3 regions of the Sulfurovum lithotrophicum genome follow, and region 3 is predicted to be linked to each of the others. Evidence: riboswitches for the same ligand, from Rfam matches in the RefSeq annotation. Region 3 holds a riboswitch; each other region holds the start of a gene.
The links. A riboswitch is a leader RNA that binds a small molecule or an ion and turns the genes downstream of it on or off. The one in region 3 is predicted to bind cyclic di-GMP.

Region 1 (8,303 bases), 190 kb from region 3:
AAGAGAAGAAAAACTTCTTCTCTGCAAAGATGATAAAGAGTCAATACAGATAAGAGATGTAGCACAACTGCTTGGGTTTGATACGTTTGTCCTACCCGATATCAGGGTGAATGTAGGTGAAGACCTTCGTGCCTATACAGAAGACCTTCAGCTCTTTTTTGCACAGCTTTCCGCCTATCATGCTTCCGACAGAAAAAAGATTCTCATTTCTCCAGTCCGGACTGTACTGCTGCCCTTTCCAAAACCTGAATTTTTCAGGAAGAAAGTCCTGGAATTCGGTGACACGGTCGACCTGAACGCACTGAAAGATACTCTGTATCAATGGGGATACCATTTTACCGATATCGCTGCGAGCAGGGGAGAGGTCTCTTTCCGTGGTGATATCATCGATATCTTTCCTATCGATGCTGAAAAACCCTACCGTATCTCCCTTTTTGATGACGAGATAGAGTCGATACAGCATTATGATGAAGCGACACAGAAGCGTTTTGAAGAGGAGTTGGACACTGTAGCGTTTACGCCTGCTTTTCTTGCACTTGACAAGGAGCAGTATGAGGCCCTTAAAAACAGAGTAGAGAGAAGCCGGTACGACACTTTTGTTAAAGATATAGATTCTCTTGGACTGTGGCATCTTGAGGATCTTGGTCAGAGTGCACTCGAACAGTTCCCAGCTGTTTGGGCGAGTAATCTGGATGAGGAACTCAAAGAGATCTACGAATTGGGTGAACCGCTGATACCGCGTAAAGATTTCCTGCTTCCTTCCGTGCCGGAGAGTGACCGCTACCGTGACCTTGAAGTGGTGGAGCCCAACAAACTGCTTGAGGTCCACAAAAACAAAAAGATCACGGTCATCGCCAGGAACGAGAGTATCGTCAGGGGCTCTGAGCTGAGCAGTTTTGAGAATATTGAATTCGTTTATCAGGACGGTATCGTCAATATCATGGGAGATGACAGGCTTGTCATCTCTTTGAACAAACCGCTCAAGAAGAAACGGGTCAAGAAAGCGACGATCATCCTTGATGAACTCAAACCCGGTGATTATGTGGTGCATGAGAACCACGGTGTGGGTATCTTCAAAGGGATCGAAAAGCGTGATGTGCTGGGGGCGACCAGTGAATTTGTGGTGATCTTTTATCAGAATGAGGATTCTCTGCTCATTCCGGTCTCCTCTCTTGAAGTGATAGACCGCTATGTGGCAGAGGGCGGAGCACTGCCGGTTCTGGACAGGCTTGGCAAGGCAAGCTTTAAAAAGCTCAAAGGCAAGGTAAGGGAGAAACTCTTTGCCATCGCTTCCCAGATCATCAATCTCTCCGCCCAGAGACACCTGAAAAAAGGTATCAGGATGAAGATCGACAGAGAGGAACATACGCTTTTCATGTCCAAAGCCGGTTTCCTGCATACCGAAGATCAGGAAAGGGCGATCAACGATATGCTCGATGACATGAGTTCGGGCCGGATGATGGACCGTCTGCTCTCTGCCGATGTGGGATTCGGAAAAACGGAAGTGGCGATGAACGGGATGTTCGTTGCCGTCAGGAACGGTTACCAGGCTATGATGATCGCACCGACCACGCTGCTTAGTTCCCAGCATTACAAAAGCCTCAAGGAGCGTTTTTATGATTACGGGTTCAAAGTGGCCAAACTCGACCGTTTTTCTACGACCAAAGAGAAAAATGCCATCCTGAAAGGATTGGCGGAAGGGAGCATTGATGTAGTAGTGGGTACACATGCACTGCTCAAGGCAAAGTTCAAGAACCTTGCTCTGGTAATCATAGACGAAGAGCATAAGTTCGGTGTAAAACAGAAAGAGGCACTCAAAGAGATGAGTATCGATGTGCATCTGCTCTCGATGTCTGCCACACCTATACCGCGTTCATTGAATATGGCGCTTTCAGAGGTCAAGAGCTTTTCTGAGATACTTACACCTCCGACAGAACGCCAGGGCGTCCGTACTTTTGTGAAGAGTTATGATGACAAAGTGATCAAAGAGGCCATTCTGAGGGAGATGCGGCGCGGTGGGCAGATCTTCTATGTCTTCAACTCCATTGCCGGGATAGACGAGAAGAAGAAACAGTTGCTTGAAATTCTGCCTAAGCTTCGTGTTGCCGTACTGCACTCCAAGATCTCCGCTAAAGAGACGGAAGACGAGATGCTGAAGTTCGAGGATGGAGAGTATGACGTACTGCTCTCCACCTCCATCGTCGAGTCAGGCATCCATATGCCGCATGCCAACACGATGATCGTCGATGGGGCGGACAATTTCGGTATCGCCGACCTGCATCAGCTCAGAGGCCGTGTCGGACGGGGCGGAAGGGAAGGTTACTGCTACTTCATGGTAACGGACAAGGACAGATTGACCGAGAATGCCAAAAAGCGCCTCATCGCACTGGAATCGCACTCCGATCTCGGTTCGGGTGCCGTGCTGGCTTTCCATGACCTTGAGATCCGTGGTGGTGGTAACATCATCGGGGAAGCACAAAGTGGACACATCAAGCAGATTGGTTATTCGCTCTACCTGCGTATGCTTGAAGATGCCATCAAAGAATTGAGTGGACAGGACAAAGAGGTAGCGCATAACATCGATATGAAACTCTCCATTGACGCCTACCTGAACGAAGAGCTCATCGAAGAGGACAGGCTGCGGCTCGAACTCTACCGCAGGCTCTCACTGTGCGAAACAACAGGAGAGGTCTACGAGATAGAAGCCGAGATTGCCGACCGCTTTGGTAAACTTGACACCATCACCAGACAGTTTATCGATGTCATGGTCATGAAAGTACTGGCAAAAGAGCAGGGCATTTCCAAAGTTTCTTCCTACGGGGAGAATGTCTTCATTGAGTTCAGGGAAGAGGGCAAAGAGCGCGTGGTTTTAAAATCCAACTCCAAAGATGATGACGATATCATTGCAACCGCGATGGGATATTTGAAGGGGAAACAATAGTGATTGGCTACAAGAGACTTTTCGAACTGACCAATGCGTATTCGGTGCTGTTGGTGGAAGATTATGAGCCGCTTCGCAACGATATGGCAGAAATGCTGGAAGATCTTTTTGAAACGGTGGTAGCAGCATCGAACGGTGTGGAAGCTTTGGGACTTTACGATGAGTATCGTACAAAACGCCACCGTACCTTTGATATTGTCATATCGGATATACAGATGCCGCTGATGAATGGGGTTGACCTTTGTGAGGCTCTGCGTGAACGCAACGAGGAACAGCAGATCATCATTCTTTCTGCCCATACGGACAGTAAATATCTTCTCAGGCTCATCAATCTGGGTATTGCACAATTCATCAGCAAGCCCGTACAGCATGACCGTCTGTTCGATTCACTCTCTTTTGTATGCGGAAAGGTCAGTAAAGAAAATGCAACAGTTTCTCAAGGCAGTATGCTTGATCTGGGAGAAAAAATGTTTTGGGACAAAGAGAGGAGCCTGCTGACGCAGAACGGTTATCCTGTGCAGTTGACCCGGCATGAGACCTTTCTGATGCAGTTATTGGTAAGAAAAGCTGAACAGGTATGCACGGGAGAGGAGATATTGCATTATTTCTACCTTGAGAGTGTTGAGCTGGATGAAAAAAATATACGGAACCTGGTCTTCAAACTGCGTAAAAAACTTCCCAAGAGTGTGATAAGCAGTATTTATGGTATGGGATACAAGTTCTCATTGTTCAGTCAGTCCTTTTAGGCTTATTGAAAGTGAGGTCAAAGCAGACCCCCCCCGTTTTTGTTTCGCATCTTTATGGAACCGTTGTGGTGATCTTCCATAATGATCCTGGACATATACAGCCCAAGTCCTGTACCGACATTGTGCTCCTTGGTGCTGAAATAGGGTTCAAAGATCTTTTTGGCAACAGTAGCGTGAATTCCTCCGCCGTTGTCGTATATCCGTATGAGACACTGTTGTTTTTGTTGAAGCGTAGCGATAATGATCTTCGGGACTTGGATATTTTTTTCCAAAAAAATGTCTTCACTGTTTTTCAGCAGATTGAGTATGACCTGAATGATCTCATTTTCATACATCATGATCTCGGTATGGTCATTCAATTCTGTAATGACTTGAATGCCTTTGCCTTCAAGTGATTTTTGAATGATCATCAGGGCATTTTCAACGGGTTGGCTCAAGGGTGCTGTCGCCTTGCTTTTGTAGGGGTTGAAAAAGTTCCTGAAGTCGTCCGTCGTATCGGAAAGATAGCGCACATACTCCAGAATGCTGTCGTGTTTCCTTTGTAGATAAGCAAGGAACTTTTTTCGTTCGGTAGGTTGGGCAAGGTCGAATTTACCGCTTGCGATCTTCATGTTAACCCCTATGACAGCGGAATTTATGGCTCCAAGCGGCTGTTTCCACTGGTGCGAGATCATGCTGAGCATCTCTCCCATTGCAGCCATTCTCTGCTGTTGAAGTAGCAGTTCATCCTTGTGCCGCAACTCTTCCACCGCCAATTCCATCTGTTTTCTCAACCGTTTATTGTATTGGCGCTGTGCATAGAGGCTGAGCAGTATGAGCAGGACAAGCAGGGCAAAAGGAAAGAGCATTTTCAAAAGATTCTCAGCTGTATACCGGGTATTGTCGTCTGTATGCATGTTTTGTACCAAGCGTGCTTCACCCAAAGAGGTAAAGGTACTCTTTGGCTCTGATAGGTTAAGGTCTGAAGGCAGAGTTTTTGCATGTAAAAAAAGATGAAAGGTCAGGAAAAAAGATAAAAAAAGATATACAAATTTCATAGGCTGTCACCGGTGATGCTGGTTTTTATAAATGTACTATAGCATAATAATACTCTTTACGTGACATTTGCGTGACATTTATCTGTTATAATGCAATGTTATGTTATTCCCTTTCTAAATTGAAGAGAGGAAATACAGCATATTGTCAAAGCCAAACCACCTGAGAAGGTGGGACGGAAAGCTACGGATCTCCCCCTTTTTTTTGAGGGCAGACCGCCGGGTTGCCAAAATAAATATTTTACAAAATTACAAGGGGTTGTAAATGAAGTTAATTTGGTCATGGTTGAGGGCGGTTGCCCTTTTTGGTTTTTTGTTTTTAGGTTTTGGGGTTCAGTTGCATGCTGAAGGTTCCTGGCAGATGGGGCTGAATGAAGATGTAACACATGAACAGCCATTGTTTCAATGGAACAGTACTTATAATAACTCAAGTACAGGTTTGGAAGTTAAAGAACGACCTCTCTATGTTGATATCACAAATGCAAATGAAATTATAAATATTCATATTTGTGGAGAGGCAAATGGTGATAATCTGTCCATCGAGATTTATGATGAATCGGGTACAACCTTACTGGATTCCACGACAATGAATAGCTCAAATGTCGATTGTACTGATGATTTTAATGGTATATTGAGTGGAGGATATGAGTTTATTCCAGGAGCAGTAGGTACCTATCAGATACGTTTAGACAATACACAAGGGACGCAAGATGTTTTAAAACGCTTTGATGTATTTGTCAAGACAAACCCTGGTGATGATGTGGACCCACGTATAGATCAAGGGCGGCTTTGGGCCTATAGATGGGCTTTTGATGCAGGTTCTTTTGGAGATAGCCACTCCACCAGTGCCAATTTATACGCTGTGGTTGACGGTGGGTTTAATGGCAGTTATTATACATGGGAACTTGATCTTGACCATTTTGCCGGATATGTATACGAATTAACAGCAAATAATTTGGGACTTACGAGTCCTAATGCTGATGGAACGATTGTTGCCGCTTTGAGTGGATGTATTGATTCAGATAGTGCGGCACCCTGTCCTTCTGTATCTGGAAATAGAAACTATGTTGAAGCGCAATATAAACTTTATCTTTCCAACCCTGCTGCTTCTTACCCCAGGCCCACAACGCTGCCTGAGATTACAAATTTCCATTTTCTTGATGATCAAGGTGTTGATGATTCGATCTCACCAAGTGACACAGTGACAGTACAGGATACAGGAAACTTTCTCTTTACAACAAACTTGGCAATAAGTGGAACCTATACCATTATAATAGATGTAAACAATGATGATGTTTTTGGTAGTGGGGATGTATTTCTGAACGGAACAGCTGTACCTGGAGACAATAGTGTTAACTGGAATGGCGTAGATAATAGTGGTAATACCGTTCCTAATGGTACTTACAAAGCACAGATCGTTCTTAAAACAGGAGAGTTTCACTTTACTGCCGCGGATGCAGAAACAAGTGGTGGTTCAGGTAATAATGGTTTGACAATCAATGCAGTTTTAGATAATGGTAGTATTGATACATCGAATAAAGTTTACTGGGATGATAATAGTTATTTAGGGTTGACACATGCCGATTCATATAATGCAGACGGAACATATAAATACCACAATTGGGGTGATTTTACAAGTGGTGGTGATGGAAATAAAGCATATTTGGATACTTATTCTATAGGAGCGACTTCCCAACCCGTCTTTCTTCGTTTGGCTATAGAACCTGATGATACGCCTCGGACCAAAATGACAGGCAAGGTATTTGACGATGCAAACGGCAACGGTGCATATGATTCTGGTGAAACAGGTTTCTCCAACATCACGATAGCTATTACAGATACGACAGGAACATTTTTTGTTTCAACAGATACAAATGGAGATTATGTAGCGTATACTTCGGCAACTGAATCCAGTGTAGTCATTGACGTAAATGAATCCACTCTCCCCGTAGGTTATGCCCAAACAGCGGGAACAGACCCCGAAACTGTTGATGTTTCAGCAGGCGGAACAATTTCAGTGGGAGATGATGGATATCAAGTACAAGCGGATCTTCGCACAACTAAAGTCGTGGATAAAGTATCTCCCAATGTTGGCGATACAGTTACCTATACGTTAACTGTCACAAATAATGGTCCCGCAGAAGCAACAAATGTAAGTTTGACAGATCAACTTCCAACTGGAATTACTTATGCTTCCAATACTCCAAGCCAGGGAACTTATAACTCTGGTACAGGTATTTGGACCATAGGAACATTGGCAAATGGTGCAAGTGCGAACTTGACACTTTCAGGAACTGTTGATTCTGGAACATCTTTGTTGACAATTACTAACTTTACAACTTCGGCTACAGGAGATCAAGCTGATCCAACTAATGTAAATGATGATCTTAATGAGTCTTTGACAGTAGTAAACAGGGGGCCTGCTGCAGTTAACGATAGTTATACAGTTGCTGAGGATAGTAGTGTGACTTTGTTACCATTAACAGCTGATAGCGATCCTGATGGTGACAGTATAGGGGTTGTTTCTATTAATGGTGTGACTTTGACCCCGGGTGTAGCACAAACGATTCTTGTAACAAACGGAACCGTAACTGTTGATGCAGTAGGTGTGATCACATTCACGCCAGATACAAACTATAATGGGCTGGTAAGTTTCCCGTATGTAATAAGTGATGGAAAAGGTGCTACAGCTACAGCAAATGAGAATATTACGGTCAACGGGGTGAACGATACACCAACAAGCACACCGATCGCCGACCAGACAAATGCCGATGCCGATACGCCAAGCGTGAATGTAAGCGGCAACTTCTCGGATCCGGACGGGGACACACTGACATACTCGGCGACAGGATTGCCAACAGGACTGAGCATCGATCCAAATACAGGAGTGATCAGCGGGACGATCGATAAATCGGCCAGCCAAAGCGGGCCGTACAGCGTCACGGTGACTGCAAAAGATTCAAGTAATGCAAGCACCAGCGAGACATTCAGTTGGACGGTAACCAACCCTGCACCGACAGCCAACCCGGATACAGGAAGCACAGCAGAAGATACACAATTGGTTGTGGCTGCGACAGGCGTACTGGGGAATGATACGGATCCAGATGGAGATACGCTTTCGGTGACTGGATATAATGTTGGTGCGAACACTGCAACCGTAGGCAATCCGCTGGTACTGACAGAAGGTAACCTTACCATTGCAGCAGACGGTTCTTACACGTTTGATCCGGCAGCGAACTTTAACGGTCCTGTTCCGGCAGTAACCTATGCTATCAGTGACAGTAACGGCGGAACATCCAGTTCAACGCTTACAATTACAGTCACACCTCAAAACGATACACCGACAAGCACACCGATCGCCGACCAGACAAATGCCGATGCCGATACGCCAAGCGTGAATGTAAGCGGCAACTTCTCGGATCCGGACGGGGACACACTGACATACTCGGCGACAGGATTGCCAACAGGACTGAGCATCGATCCAAATACAGGAGTGATCAGCGGGACGATCGATAAATCGGCCAGCCAAAGCGGGCCGTACAGCGTCACGGTGACTGCAAAAGATTCAAGTAATGCAAGCAC
Region 2 (8,303 bases), 290 kb from region 3:
TGGGCGTAGGCTTTTTGTTGTATTGTCGTTAACGTAGGGTGTTGTACCCCTACAACACCACAAGGCTGTTTCTCATGGTCTGTTTTTAAAGGTGTTGTCATGGGACAACACCCTACAGCATATGGCAAAAATAATGAGATAGCTTCGGAAAATGAGGAGAAATAGTACTCAGAGATGAATTTGGCGATCTCCATTTGTACAGTATTGTAAGCTTTGCCGGATGCGGAAACGATCTCAGCCGTTTCAAAATCAGGCTTTTCAACCTCTTTGACCACAACCGCATCTTTTTGGGTAGATTTAAGAGGAACAGAGATTATGGAACCCGCATCTAATGTTTGTCTGGAAAAATAGGTCAAAGCAGGAGCGCTTGACCTTAAAAGAAGAATTTCGTAGTAATGCACTTACTTATTCAAGTTCGCTACAGTCAGAGGAGGTTTTACAGTTCAGTTTATTGCCTGAAAGCGTAAAAACCGCATCTGTCCCGGTGGGACTCCTGAAAGTATACTGCGTATTGCTGTCACGCTTCCAACATTCATTCGCACCGGTTGCACAGTTTTTTACCGGATATTCAAGCACGGGATTGGAACTGTTGTTATCGAAGTACCTAAATGCATAGGTACTGTCTCCCAAGTCACCTATGGCTGTAAAATCACCCCGCAAAATACGTTTCTGGCGTTCAGTACTTAATGAACTTCTGACTGATGCCAGGGTCGCCCTTGCTTTGGTAATGACGGCATCATCACGTGTAGCTGCCAGTTTTGGTATAGCGATTGCTGCCAGAATTCCAATTACCACGATGACAAATACCAATTCAATCATGGTGAAAGCTTTTTGATGTTTATGGTGCATAGAAATCCTTTTTTGTGTCATTTTATTATTATATTATATCATAAAAGCAGGAAGTTATCTTTCATGCAACACAAAAATATATACTTTAGGGAACCTCTATCGTACGACTGTCTCTCCGCCCAGTCTATACGATTTATTGCTGATGGCAGATATCGCAGGATCGGCCTTCACTGCCTCACAGATGTAATCTGTTGTATCCGTCCCATCCGTTATGGTCAAATTACCTTCATTTATCGTCGTGAAGGTGAGGCATACCACGTTGTCATGACACAATACGAAAGTTGTGGGACTGAGTGCACTACCGGAGTCCACAAGACCGGTACAGCCAGCCTTTTCAAGCGGTACACTGGTAGCTTCGGTCACATTCACGCTTGTCCATCTGTCATTTCCCTGTGAGGTATAAAAGGCTTGAAAGTCACCAAGGGTTTTTCTTGCATGGCTTATGATGGCAGAAACCTTCGCATCATCTCTGGTCGCTGCCAGTTTCGGGATGGCAACTGCCGCCAATATACCGATAATGACAATGACAAAGACCAGTTCGATCATTGTAAACGCTTTTTGATATGGAGTATCCATAGATATCCTTTTAACTTTCATCAGAAAATAAATAAAAATTAGAAAATAAATAAAAAATTAGAATTTATTTTCTAATGCTTATTGAAATATGCATTCCCACGTTGTACGTGGGAACTAGTAAAATAAGGCAAGCCTTATCTTACAACACCTACACCACCAAGTTTATGTGTTTTTGTATTTCCTGCACCATCAGTAAGTGCTATAATAGCAGGATCACTCACTACACCATCACATACGGTACTTGTTCCTGAAGATGCTGCTGTCGCATTTATATCTGTCTGTGTCGCTTTGAGAGTTACACATGGCTTACCTTTTGCCTCATCACACAAATAAACCGTACCTATAGCATTTGTACTGGATGTTGCTAGAGTCGTACATCCATTATCTGTGTAAACAGGTACATTCGTTACATCACTTAATTTGGCAGTTTTCCATACTGTACCACCTTGTGAAGTATAATATGAAGACATATCACCCAAGGCTGTTCTTGTATTTGCAATAACGTTAGAAATCTTTGCGTCATCTCTCGTTGCTGCCAACTTTGGAATGGCAACCGCTGCCAAAATACCGATAATTACAATTACAAAGATCAATTCGATCATTGTGAATCCGCGTCTCATGTTAGTCATGATGAACTCCTGAAAATAAATTTTAGTACCAATTCAATAATCGGCCCACTAAAAGTATATGATACTATAACTTAAATGAATATAAAAAATTTTGAACCTGTACGTTCCCGCTCTATGTATTTGACTTATCTTTCTTTTTTATAGTATCATAAATTAAAAGAGATTGGAGGGATTGCATTTGAAAAGCGAAAACTGTGAACACAACATGAAACAAATGAGACGCGGATTCACAATGATCGAATTGATCTTTGTTATAGTAATCATAGGTCTACTTGCAGGCATTGCCATCAAAAAACTCTCTGCCACAAGGGATGACGCCAAGCTTTCAGCTGTTGTATCAAACATGTCGATCTGCATAACAGACGCTGCTGCCCATTATACAGCCACCCATCGTGATTATACATTAGCAGACCATCCTGTAGCATGCGACAAGAACAGTACCATGTGCTACAATATCGTCTATTCCGTCAATGGCGAAGACTTCAATGTAACAACTGATCCAACAGCCGCTCCATACTGTACAGATATAGACTATGTAGGAGGCCACCTGGCCAGAAGTTATGACTTTGGCGGCATTGGTGTAAACAGAAATTAAAAAATGAAGATATAATAATAAGGAAAATAATATGCAAAAACAATGGTCATCATTTCGGATCACACTTCTACTTTATCTAGTCGTTCTCATTCTCCCTTTCAGTTTTTACTTCGTCTACTCATCATTTGAGACGATCAAAACCGATACATTGATCGTCCGCCAGAGCAGCTGGATCCCCGGTGCAATAGAGCATACCTCAAATGAAAATGATATACTCCAGATAGACAAAAATCTCAACAACATTGCACAGTGGGCAAAAAAGAACGCCGACTCCAAACTCTACATAGGTGCGAAATCACTCTCGCAGGATCTCTCAGATGTAACAGCATGCTGGAGCGCATCCAAAAAAGATCTTTCTGCACAAAAGGGGAAATGTTACGATCTGGCTGAAAATATGGCCGTCAACATTGAAAAGATGGTCTACCTGAAACAGAAAGAGATCATCAATGTCTTTTACATCAGCCTTTTACTGGCTATGATATTCACACTTCTTCTAATCTACTTTGTAAGAGTATACATTCATAGACAGATGAAAAAGCATGCCATTCACGACCACGATACAGATCTTTTCAACCAAAAATTCTTCCTGGCGGAACTTCAGACTGCAGTTGCCAGAGCAAAAAGAGAGAACAGTCCACTCTCCATCTTCTTTTTGTCGGTAACAAACCTGAAGGGTGGGATTTATGATGCGAAGCAGCAGAAACATCTTGCACAAAAAATAGCGCATGTTATCAGTATGTCCACAAGGGACAGCGATACAGTATGCCGTTACGATGAAGAGCATTTCGCCATACTCATGCCCATGGCAGACAGAGAAGCTGCACTCCATCTTGAAACACGTCTCAAGACAGCATTGTCACATTATGAATTCCATGTAGATCCGCAACCTGAATTTGATTTCATAACAACACAGTTCGACAACAGCGAAACGGAAGAATCATTTATAACGCGGAGCAAGAATTGATGTAAGAGCTATGAGAGCACGGCACCAAAAAGTATTTACTCTCCAAAAGAGAGTAACGAAAGGTAATGCTTTACAGACCATCCAGCGTTTCGATAAGCAGTTCTATCTCATCTTCATAGGAAGTGGCCTGTTTGGCCAGACGAAGATAGGCTTTGAGAAGCTTATCGGGTTTATTGTCTGTATGCAGGTTGACACCGGCATCCGAGAGGTCCTTGTTGACAAAATCCGCAAAATCATCTTCAAGTTTAATTTCATAGCGGTTGCCGCAGACAGTAAGTCCTACATTTTTCATATTCAAATCCTTCAGATATAGAAATTAAAAATCAGAAGATCAATTTTTAATTGTTACCTTTCAACTGTACTATGACAGCAGCGCCTCAACTTGTGCGATTATTTTTTCGATCTCTGCATCTTTTTCAGCTAATTCCCTTTTCAGTGAATCGATTATAGTATCTTTTTCACTTTGGGAACCAGACATATTTGCAAGCTCTGCATTGAGTTGCTCATTTTCATTTTTGAGTGCTTCGTAATCTGCTTTCCATTGCGTAATCTTTTCCTGTAGTTTCTGTAAGGCTGTCATCGTTCGCTCCATGATAATATTTTTTCTGAAACGCTATCATAGCAAAAGAATCAGAAATTGGAAATTAGAAATTGGAAATATCCTGTATAAAACAGCATCTCCTCCAACACCAAACCAACTTGCTTTCTATTTTCTGAATTTGGATTTAATAAATATTTAAGTTAAAATAAAATACAATTAAATTTAAGTTATTGTTTTAGAAATGCTAAACCTATCGTGAGGTAGGGACAGAAAGCTATGGGTCTCATGTAGATTGCCAGGTTGCCGATATGGACAATAAATAGAGAATACTATCTCAGTAGAGTTTTTTATTTACATATTTTTTGTAATCTCCCCCCCCCTGTCTTTTCTGTCCCTTAAATTTTTTATATTTTAAAGGATCATTATGTATTCTCTATACAGACCAATAATAGTTTTGCTATCTCTTCTGTTTATTACTACAGGTATGGAAGCCGGAGGAACAAGCTTTGGTATCACCATCAAAGCTACTCCACTTTCCTATGATGAGTTTTCACTCCCCAGATTAACAGATGATGAGTTCAATAGCCTTTCTACCGAAAAAAAATACAAAGTGGCCACCAAGCTTTACAGCACTCTGTATTATGGTACTGACATGAATGATATTAACACCAGTATTCAATCGGGTACTTTTATCAGTCAAACCTATGACATGTTCGATCGGGAGAACAGTGCTGCGGAAGTCAGTGACGTGGAAGAATTGATTGGCCAGTATTACAGTGCCACCAAAAACGGTCAAGTCATAGTACCGATCCTGGCAAGACTGTTTCATTTGACACCCGGGAAAACATACTTTAACCATTGGGCCGCCTATGTATTGGCCCAGAGTATACTTTATTGTCCCGGACTGGAACTTCCCAATGTCAAAGAAACCGATGCCTATGCTGTCTACTATTCCAATCTTGTAAATGAACTTAATGCCGGTTCCAGTTTGCAGTGGATCACTTTTAAACATATGATATCACAATCCAATTGGAGACGGTTCAAGAGCCCTGAGGACAATGGCCGTGAAATGCTGGAGATCTACCTGTACGATATGAATGACAGTCACGTACCTTTGGCTGCACAGGCACTACAGAACTGGAAACTTGATAGAGGCAGCAATACGTTGGTCATCGAGGAAGGAAAGGGAAATACAGAACCGATCACTGACCTGTTCGAAGGTACCACGGTTACCAGCGGAACAGATTTTTACAGCAGCCTTGTCCTTCAACCTGACTTTTTGCCCACTGTGACCAGAAGATTGGTGAATATCTATTTTTCAACTTATACGGATACACAAAAAGACGATATCGTTTCCCAACTCGTTATGAGCAATCCAACAGCATGGACAGACCTCCTGAAAGAGATCATCTATTCCAGGGAGTATTTATTGAATTCCAACAGAATACGCTCCTTTGAGGAACTCTTTCTCCCTATAGCCAAAACAGTGGACTGGCATCCACATAGTTCTTCTTTTTTCACCCTCTACGATGCTTTGGATAAGATGAATCAGGCATCTATGGCATACAAGCTGGGAAGAGCAGTCAGTGCACCCCTCAATACTTATTCTTTTGCCTGGATGCACAAAAGTTTAAGGGATAACCTAATGACCAAATTTGAAAAGAACTCCTCTTTTGTATCGATTGCCGACGGATGGGGCTTGAAAGAGATATTTGCTGTTATTCCAGATACGCTTACAACCAATGTAGAGGTAGCCGAATATATGGTGCATTCTCTTTTCATTTCCACAATCGGAAGGGATGCTACGGCCAATGAGCTTCAAATGTTCAAAGACCTTGTAGATCCAGACAAATATGATCCCGATCTGTTCAACAGCTATGGCAGGCTGGTATTAACAGGAAGCGACAATCCTGACCTGGATGCAAAGATGCGGGGATATATCGCCGATCTTATCCTTGATTATATTTCCAGACTTGGCGAAACATATCAATTCATAACAAATTCATAGGAGAATATCATGAAAAAGAACATTCAACGTCCAGAAGAACATATCGACCGACGAACCTTTATGAAAGGTCTTGGTGCTTTAGGCCTTTCTTCTGTATTCCCCAGTACTTTGTCTGCTGCCGCTCTGGACTACGATCAGATCCAGTTCGATCCGAATATCTACAACGACAACAATGCCCAGACCATTATTGTTTATCTTACAGGGGGTGCTGCAGAATTTGCAGGGAACCTCACAAACCTGGACGAGATAAACAGTGCAAGCCAGAATCCCTATCCTCTCCCCTCCATGACACCTACACAAAACAACTGCTGGCTGGAAGCAGGAGGTGACAGCATCGAGAAACTTCTGGCAAATGGAGATATGAACCTTTTCAGGACATGTTTCAGAACCTTTGATGATTCCAGGTCCCATGGTGTATGTTCTTCCCAGGCACAGTATGGGCAGGCTACTCAGGGAACATCCGGTATTGTCACAAATATCGCATCCATTCTGTATAACAAAGGAGCGGTCACCGAACCGACAGCCAATGACGAGATAGGAAAGAATTTCCCTTTTGTTTCAATGGAAAGTACGATATCACCGCTCTATGCCAAAGGCGGCATCGATCTGCCTTCATTTCTCGAACCTGTGATATTCGACAGCAAAAGTGCTATCAAGAATCCTTATGCAAGATCCTCCTCCCCACTGATAAACCGTATCCTCAATACACAGACCGAAGAGACTATTGATAACCTTCTGGACACACAGGCAACTCAGACCAATACACCAGGGACGATACAGGACAATTTTGACAAAAGAGCTATTCTTGCACAATATACGGACGAATTGAATGCCATACCGCTGCCTGAAGGTGTGAGTTACCCTGCACACAATGAATATGCGGATAAATTACAATTGGCAATGAAACTTCTTATCCATAATGCACATACCAAAGTAGTGACCATCGGTGCTATAGGCGGACTGGGAGGATGGGACGACCATCAGAATGCACTTGCACAATATAGCAACAGAATGAAACAGCTGCTAAGCGCACTCGATGCAGCCGTAACCCATATGAACGCAGCGGCGCGCACAAACATCAACATTGTGGTCTTTGGTGAGTTTGGACGGAACCTGAATTATAACAATGCAGCGGGATGGGACCATGGGAACAACCAGAACGTATACTGGATAGGAGGAAAGGACTATATGAACCAAATGGGTATTGTCGGAGAAACGGAACTCTATACTACAGGAGAACCCGACCGTCTCTACAATAGACCGAAAAACTTCGGTCAGGAAGGAGAATCATATCATTTTCAAGTCTTCAGCATTGCTGCGACACTCTATAATATTTATGGTATCACCAATCCTGAGATACTCACTGATAACAATATGCCCATCGACGGCCTGCTAAGTTAAAAAAAGGAAACAGTTATCTTTCCCAAAGATTGGTCTCGACATATGTATGTCCGGGCTGATAGAATTCGAAAAGGTTTTTCAATACATTGATCCCAGTCATATCTGCCAAGCGTGTCAGATCCAGACCTATACCGATATAGACTTGCTGACTTTTAGCAATATCTATATCATAAGCCCTATATCCTCTTGTATAGTAGCCGAGCTGCACTTCCATATACCCAAGCGGCGTATCCTGCAACTCTTCGACGCCGGCAAACTTGAAAGCAATTAGATGTTTCATCCCCGAATAATCTGTCGCCGTATCTATATGTTCCAGATAACCTGACGAGGGTAGGTATTCCAGTCGAACATCAAGAAATTTATCGACACCGGGATTGGATCTTATCAGATAGGCGGTTACAGCACCCATCCCATCTGCCAGGAGATCCTCCTTTGAGAAACCGTAATGACTTGTACCATCACCTACCTCCAGCAGAGTCATTGCCAGCATTGCAGAGAGAGAACCATACAGAGAGGATTCCTCCAGACTCCATCCTCTATCCTGCATACGGGAGCCCAAAACGCGGGAGAGCAGATAGGTCATATAGAAGTGTCCTGTTTTATCGGCACCTCCTGTATCCGAATCTTCTTCAAACCAGTCTTCTTTTGTAACATGAAAAGATTCTGTACCCCAATTCCAATTTTGAAATCCCCATAGAGCGATCATGATATCAGCAGCAAGATTATCTATGATCATCCCT
Region 3 (8,303 bases):
CGTGTCGCAGGTGTTCGGTGTGATGATGCTGGGGCTGGGTATCTTTATGCTCTCACGTATTCTTCCCGACAGTATTACTTTGGTACTTTGGTCTCTACTTTTTATGGGTTCGGCGCTCTATATGGGTGTGTTCGATCCAAGCAGTGCCAAGAAAGGGATGAAAAAACTTATCCAGCTGCTGGCGGTCGTTTTCATGCTGTACGGTGCTTCTCTTTTTGTCGGTGCACTCAGCGGTGCCGACTCAATGTTGAGGCCTTTTGAGAAATTCACTGCGGGTGGCGGTACGGTCACCGCGGTTGTAAAAGAAGACAAATCAAGCCACCGTGGCTACAGCATCGACCGTCTTCTCAAAGAGGTGGCGGCATCGGACAAACCAGTGGTCGTCGATTTTGGGAAAGATTCCTGCACAGCCTGTAAAGAGCTCGAAGAGATCACATTTCCCAACCCCAAAGTACAGGAAGCATTGAAGAATTTCACCTTCATCAAGGTGGACCTGACGGACAATACCGAGGATGACAAAGCACTGCTTAAAAAGTTTGAACTCTTTGGTACACCCAACATCATCTTTTTTGACAAAGACAACGAATATATGCCGGAGAAGAGCCTGACAGGTTTCATAGAACCGGAAAAGTTTGCCGAGCATTTGGATCAGATAGCGAAATAGATCTGATCTTTGGCTATAATGGTATCTATAGAAACTTTATGCGTATAGCATAAAACAAAAAAATGAACGGAATAACCCATGACAGAAACAAAAATCCAGAATGAACATATAAAAATAGGTGAGGTCAATACCCTCAAGATAGAACGTGATACCGACTTCGGGTATTATCTTGCTGCCAAAGACTATGAAGAGGTACTGCTCCCCAATGTCTACATCATGGAAGATGAGATGCCTATGGGCTCGCTTCTGGATGTCTTTGTCTACACGGACAGCGAGGACCGTCCCGTAGCGACGACGAAGATGCCGTATGCGAAACTGGGCGAGTACGGTTACTTTACCGTAGTAGACTATAAGCCCTACGGTGCCTTTGTCAACTGGGGGCTCCCCAAAGACCTCTTTGTACCGCTCTCCCAGCAGAAAGAACATTTTCATATCGGTAAGAAATATCTGCTGCGTGTCTGCCTCGATGCGCAGACCGGACGGCTTTACGGAACACAGAAGATCGGCAAGTATTTCAACCGTGAAATGAAAGGGCTGCATCAAAACAAAGTGCTTGATGCTATTGTCCTGGCCCAGACACCGCTTGGCTATAAGGTGATCGCTGACAACCAGTATGAAGGGATGCTCTTTTCCAATGAGATCTTTGAGCCCGTGAAAGTGGGAGACCGTAAAAAAGTCTATATCAAGACCGTCCGCAAAGACGGAAAGCTTGACCTCTCATTGCAGCCCATAGGCAAACAGGCAAAGATAGGTGAAGCCGAAGGAAGTATTTTAGAACTTCTTAAAGAGGCGGATGGTGAGCTTCCTTTTACCTATAAGAGTGATGCAGAAGAGATAAAAAAAATGTTCGGCTTGAGCAAGAAGAACTTCAAACGTACGTTGACCGCTTTGATAGAAGCCAAAAAGATCGTTCTGCTTGAAGACAGTATCAAATTAGTGTAGGCGTCACAATGAGATCGGTTTTTATAACATTTATATTACTGAACAGCTTCCTTTTTGCTCTGTCGGGAGAAGAAGTGTTCAAGCAGAAGTGCGCTTCCTGCCACCAATACTATGTTCCCCAGAACAAAATCATAGCCAATGCAAAACATGACAACAAAGACTTGAACCTTGCAGCGCCCACGCTGACAGAGATGTCGTTCATGATCAAAGACCAGGTCGGTGACCGTGCGCTTGATGCGGAGGGGCAGAAATTCCAGATAGAGGAGTGGCTGACCGACTATCTGAATGCCCCGACCAAAGATAAAGGTGTCATACCTGATGAATTTACGCGTTTTTTCGAGGTGATGCCAAGTATGAAAGGGCAGCTTAACGAAGATGAGGTCGAAGCATTGACGGATTTCATCTATGTCTATTCCGAGAAAATGACTGTGGCCCACAGTGTGAAACGTTACAGTTATGAGGAAGCCAAAAAGATCGCCAAGGAGCAGAACAAGATCATTCTGATCGAAGGTTACATCTCTTTCTGCCGCGGATGTATACGCATGGACAGAGAAGTGATGGTAGAAGATAAGGTCAAGGAGGTGCTTAACAAAGATTTTGTTTTTGTCAAGAAAAACTTTCTGATCGAAAAACTGCCTTTGGGGATCAAACATCTGGGAACGCCTTCGTTCTATTTCATCAATTCGGATGGAGACAAGGTGATAGAAATGGTACAGGGTTTCGGTACTGCCGATGAATTCCTGGAATTGCTGAAAAATGTCAAAAAAATGGCGGAGAACCAGTGATCGATCTCCAGCAGGGTATAGGCTAAAGAATGAGAGCTATGATACATTTTGTATTCTTTTTGCTTCTGCCCCTGCTGCTTTTTGCCAACCCCTTCAAAGTGGCTTCCTATAATGTAGAGAATCTTTTTGATGCAGACTACCAGGGAACAGAGTATGCAGAGTATATCCCGGAGAAACACAACTGGACGAAACGTATGGCCGAGATCAAACTTGACCATACGGCCGAAGTACTCTGCGATCTCGATGCCGATATCGTGGCATTGCAGGAGATAGAGAATGAAAGTGTTTTCAATGCTTTACAGAAAAGACTTAAGAGAGTAGGCTGCCCCTACCGTTACGGCGCGATTACCCATAAAAAAGGTGCACCTATCCAGGTGGCACTTCTGTCTCATTTTCCTCTCAAAAAGCATAGGGACCTTCAGGTAAGCTTTTCTCCCTATGTCCGTAACATCCTGGAAGTGGAAGCAGAGGTCGACGGGTATCCTCTGACGATCTTTGCCAATCACTGGAAGTCCAAAAGCAGGAAAGGGGTTGAGAGCAAACGGATCGCCTATGCCAGGACACTTGAAAAACGTATTTTATCCATGCCGGCAAGCAAAGAATACATAATCCTCGGAGATCTCAACTCCAATTACGATGCCTACCTGACACTGCCAAAAAAACTGAATGATACACAGGGAAGGACCGGGATCAATCACATACTGAAAACGATTGATAATAATGAGCTTATCAGTAAATCCCAGATACGAAAAGCACCCAAAGGAATACATTACTCTACCTGGAATGAAGTGCCTTTCAAGGAGAGATGGAGTCATAAATTCTATGGGCATAGAAGTACACTTGACCATATCTTGTTACCTCCTTCAATGTTCGACGGCAAAGGGATCGACTATGTCAACAACTCTTTCGGGGTCTTCAAATCAGACAGGCTGTTCACTTCAAAAGGGTATATCAACCGATGGCAGATAAAGAACGGGAAACATACCGGCAAGGGGTATTCCGACCATCTGCCGGTCTATGCGGTTTTTGATACAAAACCGTATAGAGCCTCCCCGAAAGCTGCACCCGAAAAAGCAACAGTGGGCAGTATCGAAGATCTTTACAAAATGGATCAACTGGACCATCCTGTTGTACTTGAGGATGTTGTCGTCGTCCTGAAACGGGGGCGTTATGCCGTGGTCAAGCAGTCACCAAAAGGACGGGGTATTTTTATATTTGGTGCAGTAAAGGGTATGAAAGAAGGAAGGAAGCTTGACCTTCGTGTACAGGAAATCTCGACCTATCAAGGACTTAAAGAGATCACGGCACTGGTCAAACTCAGGGAAAAAGGTACGGCTGATCTAATACCTTATTATGCTTCACTGGATATGATGAGACAGAATGAGGTCGTACGCAATTTGGTCGGTGTGGTTAAAAACAGGTATGTATATGTCAATGGTAAAAAGATACCCCTCTATTTCAAAAACCGGAAACTTACACCCAAAAACGGGTCAAAAATCAAGATAGACTATGCACATCTTGGGTATTATAAGAAGTTACAGCTGGTCATTTACAGCAAAAAAGATTTTACGATTTTGGAGGATTGAAAGATGGCATATTATACATGGATACTGGCATTTCACGTCATGAGTTTTACAAGTTGGATGGCAATGCTTTTTTATCTGCCGAGACTTTTCATCTACCACAGGGAGCATGCTGACAACAAGGCTTTTGGAGAAGTAGTCGAGGTACAGGAGTACAAGCTCTATAACTACATCGGTGTACCTGCGATGTGGGCGACGATACTTTCGGGTGGACTTATGCTTTATCTGAATCCCGGTATTTTTCAAAGTGGTGGATGGATGCATGCAAAACTCTTCTTTGTTGCTTTGCTGATCGCATACAGTTTTTCACTCAATGTGATACGTAAAAAGCTGATCGTTGATCCCTACTACAAAAGTGGGAAGTATTTCAGATTCTACAATGAAGTACCGACACTGCTGATGATCTTCATTGTCATCATGGTCGTGGTCAAACCGTTCTAGTCATAAAACTAAATAGTTTTGTGTTATAATCTCTACACATCAACATTTAAGGAATGAATTATGCAATTACCAGCACTACCGTTTAAAATACCTGAGATACCACTACCGTTCGATATACCGGCACTTATGCACCCGCCGGTCGACCACTTTATCATTGCATTGCCGATAGTGGTGCTTTTATTGGAGATCATCAATCTTTTTACAAAAAAAAGAGCGATCGGAGTGATCTCTTTCTTCTTACTGATACTGACCGTTGTGGCGGCAATTGCTGCATATCTTACCGGATCTGCCGATGGAAAACATGCATGGGATCTTCTCTCGGAAGCGGGACAGGCGGACCTGAAGGCACATAAGCTGCTCGGTACCTACCTGATGCTGGCATCTGTCATTGTGCTTGTGTTCAAACTACTTTCCTCAATGATCCAGAGAGGAATGATGAAGGCACTTTACCTTCTGATCCTCGTTCTTTTTGTTGCAGGTATCCTAAAGCAGGGCAAAGAAGGTGGAGAACTGGTCTATACTTACGGTGCCAATGTCAAGATCGTAAAGATTAAAGATGACGAACTCTTTGATTGTAAAGATGACTTGAGTGATTATATAGCCGAAGAGAAAGAGGCTGAAGAGGAAGCCAAGGCGGTGGCAGAAGCAAAAAAAGCTGAAGAGGCCAAAAAAGCTGAAGAGGTCAAAAAGACAGAAGAATCTGCAAAACCGGAAGACAGTGTTGCAAAAGAGGAGTCTGCTGCGATAGATGCTCCTGAAGCTGTAAAAGATCATGCGGCAGCCGCTGCAGAAGTGGAGGAGAGTGCATCAAAAGAGGCATTTGAAACCAAAGAGGATAGTGCAAATTTCAAAAATGAAGCCCAGGCAGACGAGAAAAAAGAGCTTGCTCCTGCAGAATAGTACTGTCTTGTCTAAACCAGTGGAAGACAGTGATCAGGAGCTCCCGTCTCCTGCATTGTCATCGTAATCCAACTCGTATACTTCGTCCTGCTCCGTTCTTTTGAGAGTAGAGAGGTATTTTGCCATTTCAAGGGTCTGGTTCTCATCCAGGTTTTTGGCAAAAGATATCATCACGTTTCCAAATGCCGTTCGTGTTTTTCCGTTTTGCAAGTCTTTCAGCTTTTTGAGCAGTACCTCTTCTCTTTGTCCCTGCAGTCTGGGAGTCGCACCGATCCCTTCACCGTAAAGCCCGTGACATCCATGACATCCGTTCTTCAAATAGACTTCCGACATCGTTTCGGCATGCAGTATAAGGTTTAAAAAGAGTCCGAGTAATATCTTTTTTTTCATCCAAAGTACTTTTTTTAGGTTATTATATTCATAAAATGATGAAAAATCAATACAAAAAGAAAAAGAGAGAAAAATAACGTTAATTTAATATTATGACAAGTATAATTAATTAAGACAAAATTAAAGATTGTCTGAAAATGAAAAAGCCAAACCTGTTGTGAAGCAGGGACGGAAAGTCATGGGACTTGATAAAATTAAGTTCGCCAGATCGCCGCGTAAAGTAGTATCTATACTTTTTATTACTTTATTTTGGTTCCTTTTTCAATACAAAAAAAGGAGTTAAAATGCATAAACCTCTCCAATACTGGATAAAAATTTTTCTAATAATGTGTTTCTCAATCGGATTTTTGCATGCCATTGAGATCGCTAACCTTTCGCAGGCAGTGGATGTAGCCGGAAAACAGCGTATGTATACCCAGCGGATGCTGAAAGATTATGCAATGATAGGTTTGCAGAATAATTTCGGAAATCCAAAAGAAGATCTGACGAAGATAATGGCAAATTTTGAAAACCACCTTGACTCGCTGATCGCGTTCAACAAGGAGCCCAAAACAGAAGAGAGTCTCTTGAAAGTAAAGAAGTTGTGGGTTCCCATTAAGCAGGCACTGAATGAGCCGCCCAGCAAAGATAAGGCAGGAAAGATGCAGGAAGACCTTGAGGCACTTTTGAAGCAATCTAATGAGGCGGTCGGCCTCTTTGCCAAGCAGACAGGAAAAGAGTCGGGTGAGATCATCAATATCTCTGGCCGTCAGCGTATGCTTTCCCAGAGAATGGCGAGTCTGTACATGCTGAAAGTATGGGGTGTGAACGATCCCCAATTCAAAAAAAAGATGGATGCATCGATGAAGCTTTTCAAAGATTCTCTTGACCGCCTTATGAAATCAGATATGAATACACCGGAGATTACGGCACTCTTGAAAAAGGCGGAAAGAGCATTCAAGTTCTTTGAGATTATGAACAGATCAAAGTCAAAATTTATTCCGGCATTGATCTACAAAAAATCCAATGAGATCCTTAAAAACATGAATACTGCTACAGGACTGTATGCTGCACAGGAAGGTAAATAGTATATTATGAATAGAATGAAAAAAAGAATAAAAAAGATAGGGATCTTTTTCCTGCTGACAGCATCATTGGCGGCAGTTGAGATTCAAAATACGGAAGATGCGGTCAATATAGCCGGCAAGCAGAGAATGTTTACCCAGCGTATGCTGAAGGATTATGCCATGGTCGGGATGGGAAATACATTCGGCACTCCCGGCAAAGATCTCCAGCAGACTATAGATGCTTTTACAGACCATCTGAAGTTGTTGAAAGCATATGCCAAAAATGATGCAATTAAAAAGAGTCTGGATGAGATAGAAGTACAGTGGAAGCCTCTTCGGAAAATACTACAGGAAACCCCAAATCTCAGCAAAGTAGAAAAGCTGCAGGGGGATTTGGAAGCACTCTTGACGGCATCGGACAAAGCAACAAAGCTGTTTGCAAAAGAGACGGGGAAAAACTCTGGTGAAATTGTCAATATGGCAGGACGTCAGCGTATGCTTTCCCAAAGAATGGCAAGTCTCTATATGCTGAAAGTGTGGGGTGTCAAAGACCCGAAATTCAAACTAAAACTGGATGATGCATTGATGCTTTTCAAAAGCTCTTTGGAGAAGCTGGAAAAATCTCCGGTGAACAATGAAGAGATCAATGCTTTGCTGGCAAAGGTCAAGCGTTCATTCGTCTTTTTTGAAATGATGAACCGGTCAAAGTCAAAATTCGTTCCGACGCTGATCTACAAGAAGTCAAATGATATCTTGAAAAATATGAACAGTATTACAGAACTTTATGTCAAAATTGAATCAAAATAAAAGGAAGATGAAGATGAAAAATGTATGGATGAAAAACATAAGTATGGCGGTAGCGGCTGTTTTGATGCTCTCGGGCAGTGTCTGTGTCGTACAGGCGGAAGAGGCACCTGCAGTGGCAACAAACAAAGCGGTGATCGCAGATATTGTCAAACTGATCGATATTGCGGGAAAACAGCGTATGCTCTCGCAAAGGATTGCAAAAGATTATCTGTATGTCGGAAAAAAGGTAGCGGTATCCAAAGCAAGCAAGCAGCAGCAGAAGTCCATTGAAGAGATGATCGCTGCGCACAAGGTGCTGGTCGACTCCATTAACGATCCTGAGATCAGAAACCTGCTCTCATTCGTTGAACTGAGTATCGAAGATTTCAAAGCGACGGCGAATGAACCTTTCACACTTGACAATGCACAGCTGATCATCGACTTGAGCGAATCGATGCTGGAAGGTAGCCAGTATGTTGTTAATTCCCTCAAAGAGAAAGTAAAAGTGAAGGAATCGGCTATTGTTGGAAAATCAGGTAAGCAGAGAATGCTTGCACAGCGTATCGCAAAATACTATATCGCCTATCAGGCAGGGATCAAAGATAAGAATACGGTCGATCAGATGAAAGCAGCCGTTGCAGAATTCTCGGAAGCACACAAAGCACTGATGGCAAACCCCGCCAATACACCGGAGATCAACAGGAAACTCAATCAGATAGATAGATTGTGGAAGATCGTCTATAAATTCTACCTCAATATTGAAAAA

Region 1: another riboswitch for cyclic di-GMP. It lies ahead of YH65_RS11175 (beta strand repeat-containing protein); the one in region 3 lies ahead of YH65_RS02850 (type IV pili methyl-accepting chemotaxis transducer N-terminal domain-containing protein).
Region 2: another riboswitch for cyclic di-GMP. It lies ahead of YH65_RS01520 (hypothetical protein); the one in region 3 lies ahead of YH65_RS02850 (type IV pili methyl-accepting chemotaxis transducer N-terminal domain-containing protein).

Annotation. Positions count from the first base shown of each region.
Region 1 covers NZ_CP011308.1:406,326-414,628, forward strand. The annotation lists gene mfd (transcription-repair coupling factor) at 1-2,941, shown strand, start outside; gene YH65_RS01985 (response regulator transcription factor) at 2,941-3,687, shown strand; gene YH65_RS01990 (sensor histidine kinase) at 3,705-4,724, opposite strand; cyclic di-GMP riboswitch class I at 4,865-4,953, shown strand; gene YH65_RS11175 (beta strand repeat-containing protein) at 5,308-8,303, shown strand, end outside.
Region 2 covers NZ_CP011308.1:307,095-315,397, reverse strand. The annotation lists gene YH65_RS01560 (primosomal protein N') at 1-356, opposite strand, end outside; gene YH65_RS01555 (type II secretion system protein) at 406-849, opposite strand; gene YH65_RS11690 (type II secretion system protein) at 946-1,425, opposite strand; gene YH65_RS11685 (type II secretion system protein) at 1,560-2,027, opposite strand; gene YH65_RS01540 (type II secretion system protein) at 2,233-2,649, shown strand; gene YH65_RS01535 (GGDEF domain-containing protein) at 2,681-3,613, shown strand; gene YH65_RS01530 (hypothetical protein) at 3,684-3,905, opposite strand; gene YH65_RS01525 (DUF3450 domain-containing protein) at 3,975-4,205, opposite strand; cyclic di-GMP riboswitch class I at 4,388-4,462, shown strand; gene YH65_RS01520 (hypothetical protein) at 4,579-6,162, shown strand; gene YH65_RS01515 (DUF1501 domain-containing protein) at 6,172-7,563, shown strand; gene YH65_RS01510 (DUF2279 domain-containing protein) at 7,577-8,303, opposite strand, start outside.
Region 3 covers NZ_CP011308.1:592,879-601,181, forward strand. The annotation lists gene dsbD (protein-disulfide reductase DsbD) at 1-664, shown strand, start outside; gene YH65_RS02820 (CvfB family protein) at 743-1,606, shown strand; gene YH65_RS02825 (thioredoxin family protein) at 1,615-2,391, shown strand; gene YH65_RS02830 (endonuclease/exonuclease/phosphatase family protein) at 2,430-3,977, shown strand; gene hemJ (protoporphyrinogen oxidase HemJ) at 3,981-4,415, shown strand; gene YH65_RS11185 (DUF2231 domain-containing protein) at 4,476-5,315, shown strand; gene YH65_RS02845 (c-type cytochrome) at 5,349-5,705, opposite strand; cyclic di-GMP riboswitch class I at 5,841-5,921, shown strand; gene YH65_RS02850 (type IV pili methyl-accepting chemotaxis transducer N-terminal domain-containing protein) at 6,032-6,772, shown strand; gene YH65_RS02855 (type IV pili methyl-accepting chemotaxis transducer N-terminal domain-containing protein) at 6,779-7,558, shown strand; gene YH65_RS02860 (type IV pili methyl-accepting chemotaxis transducer N-terminal domain-containing protein) at 7,572-8,303, shown strand, end outside.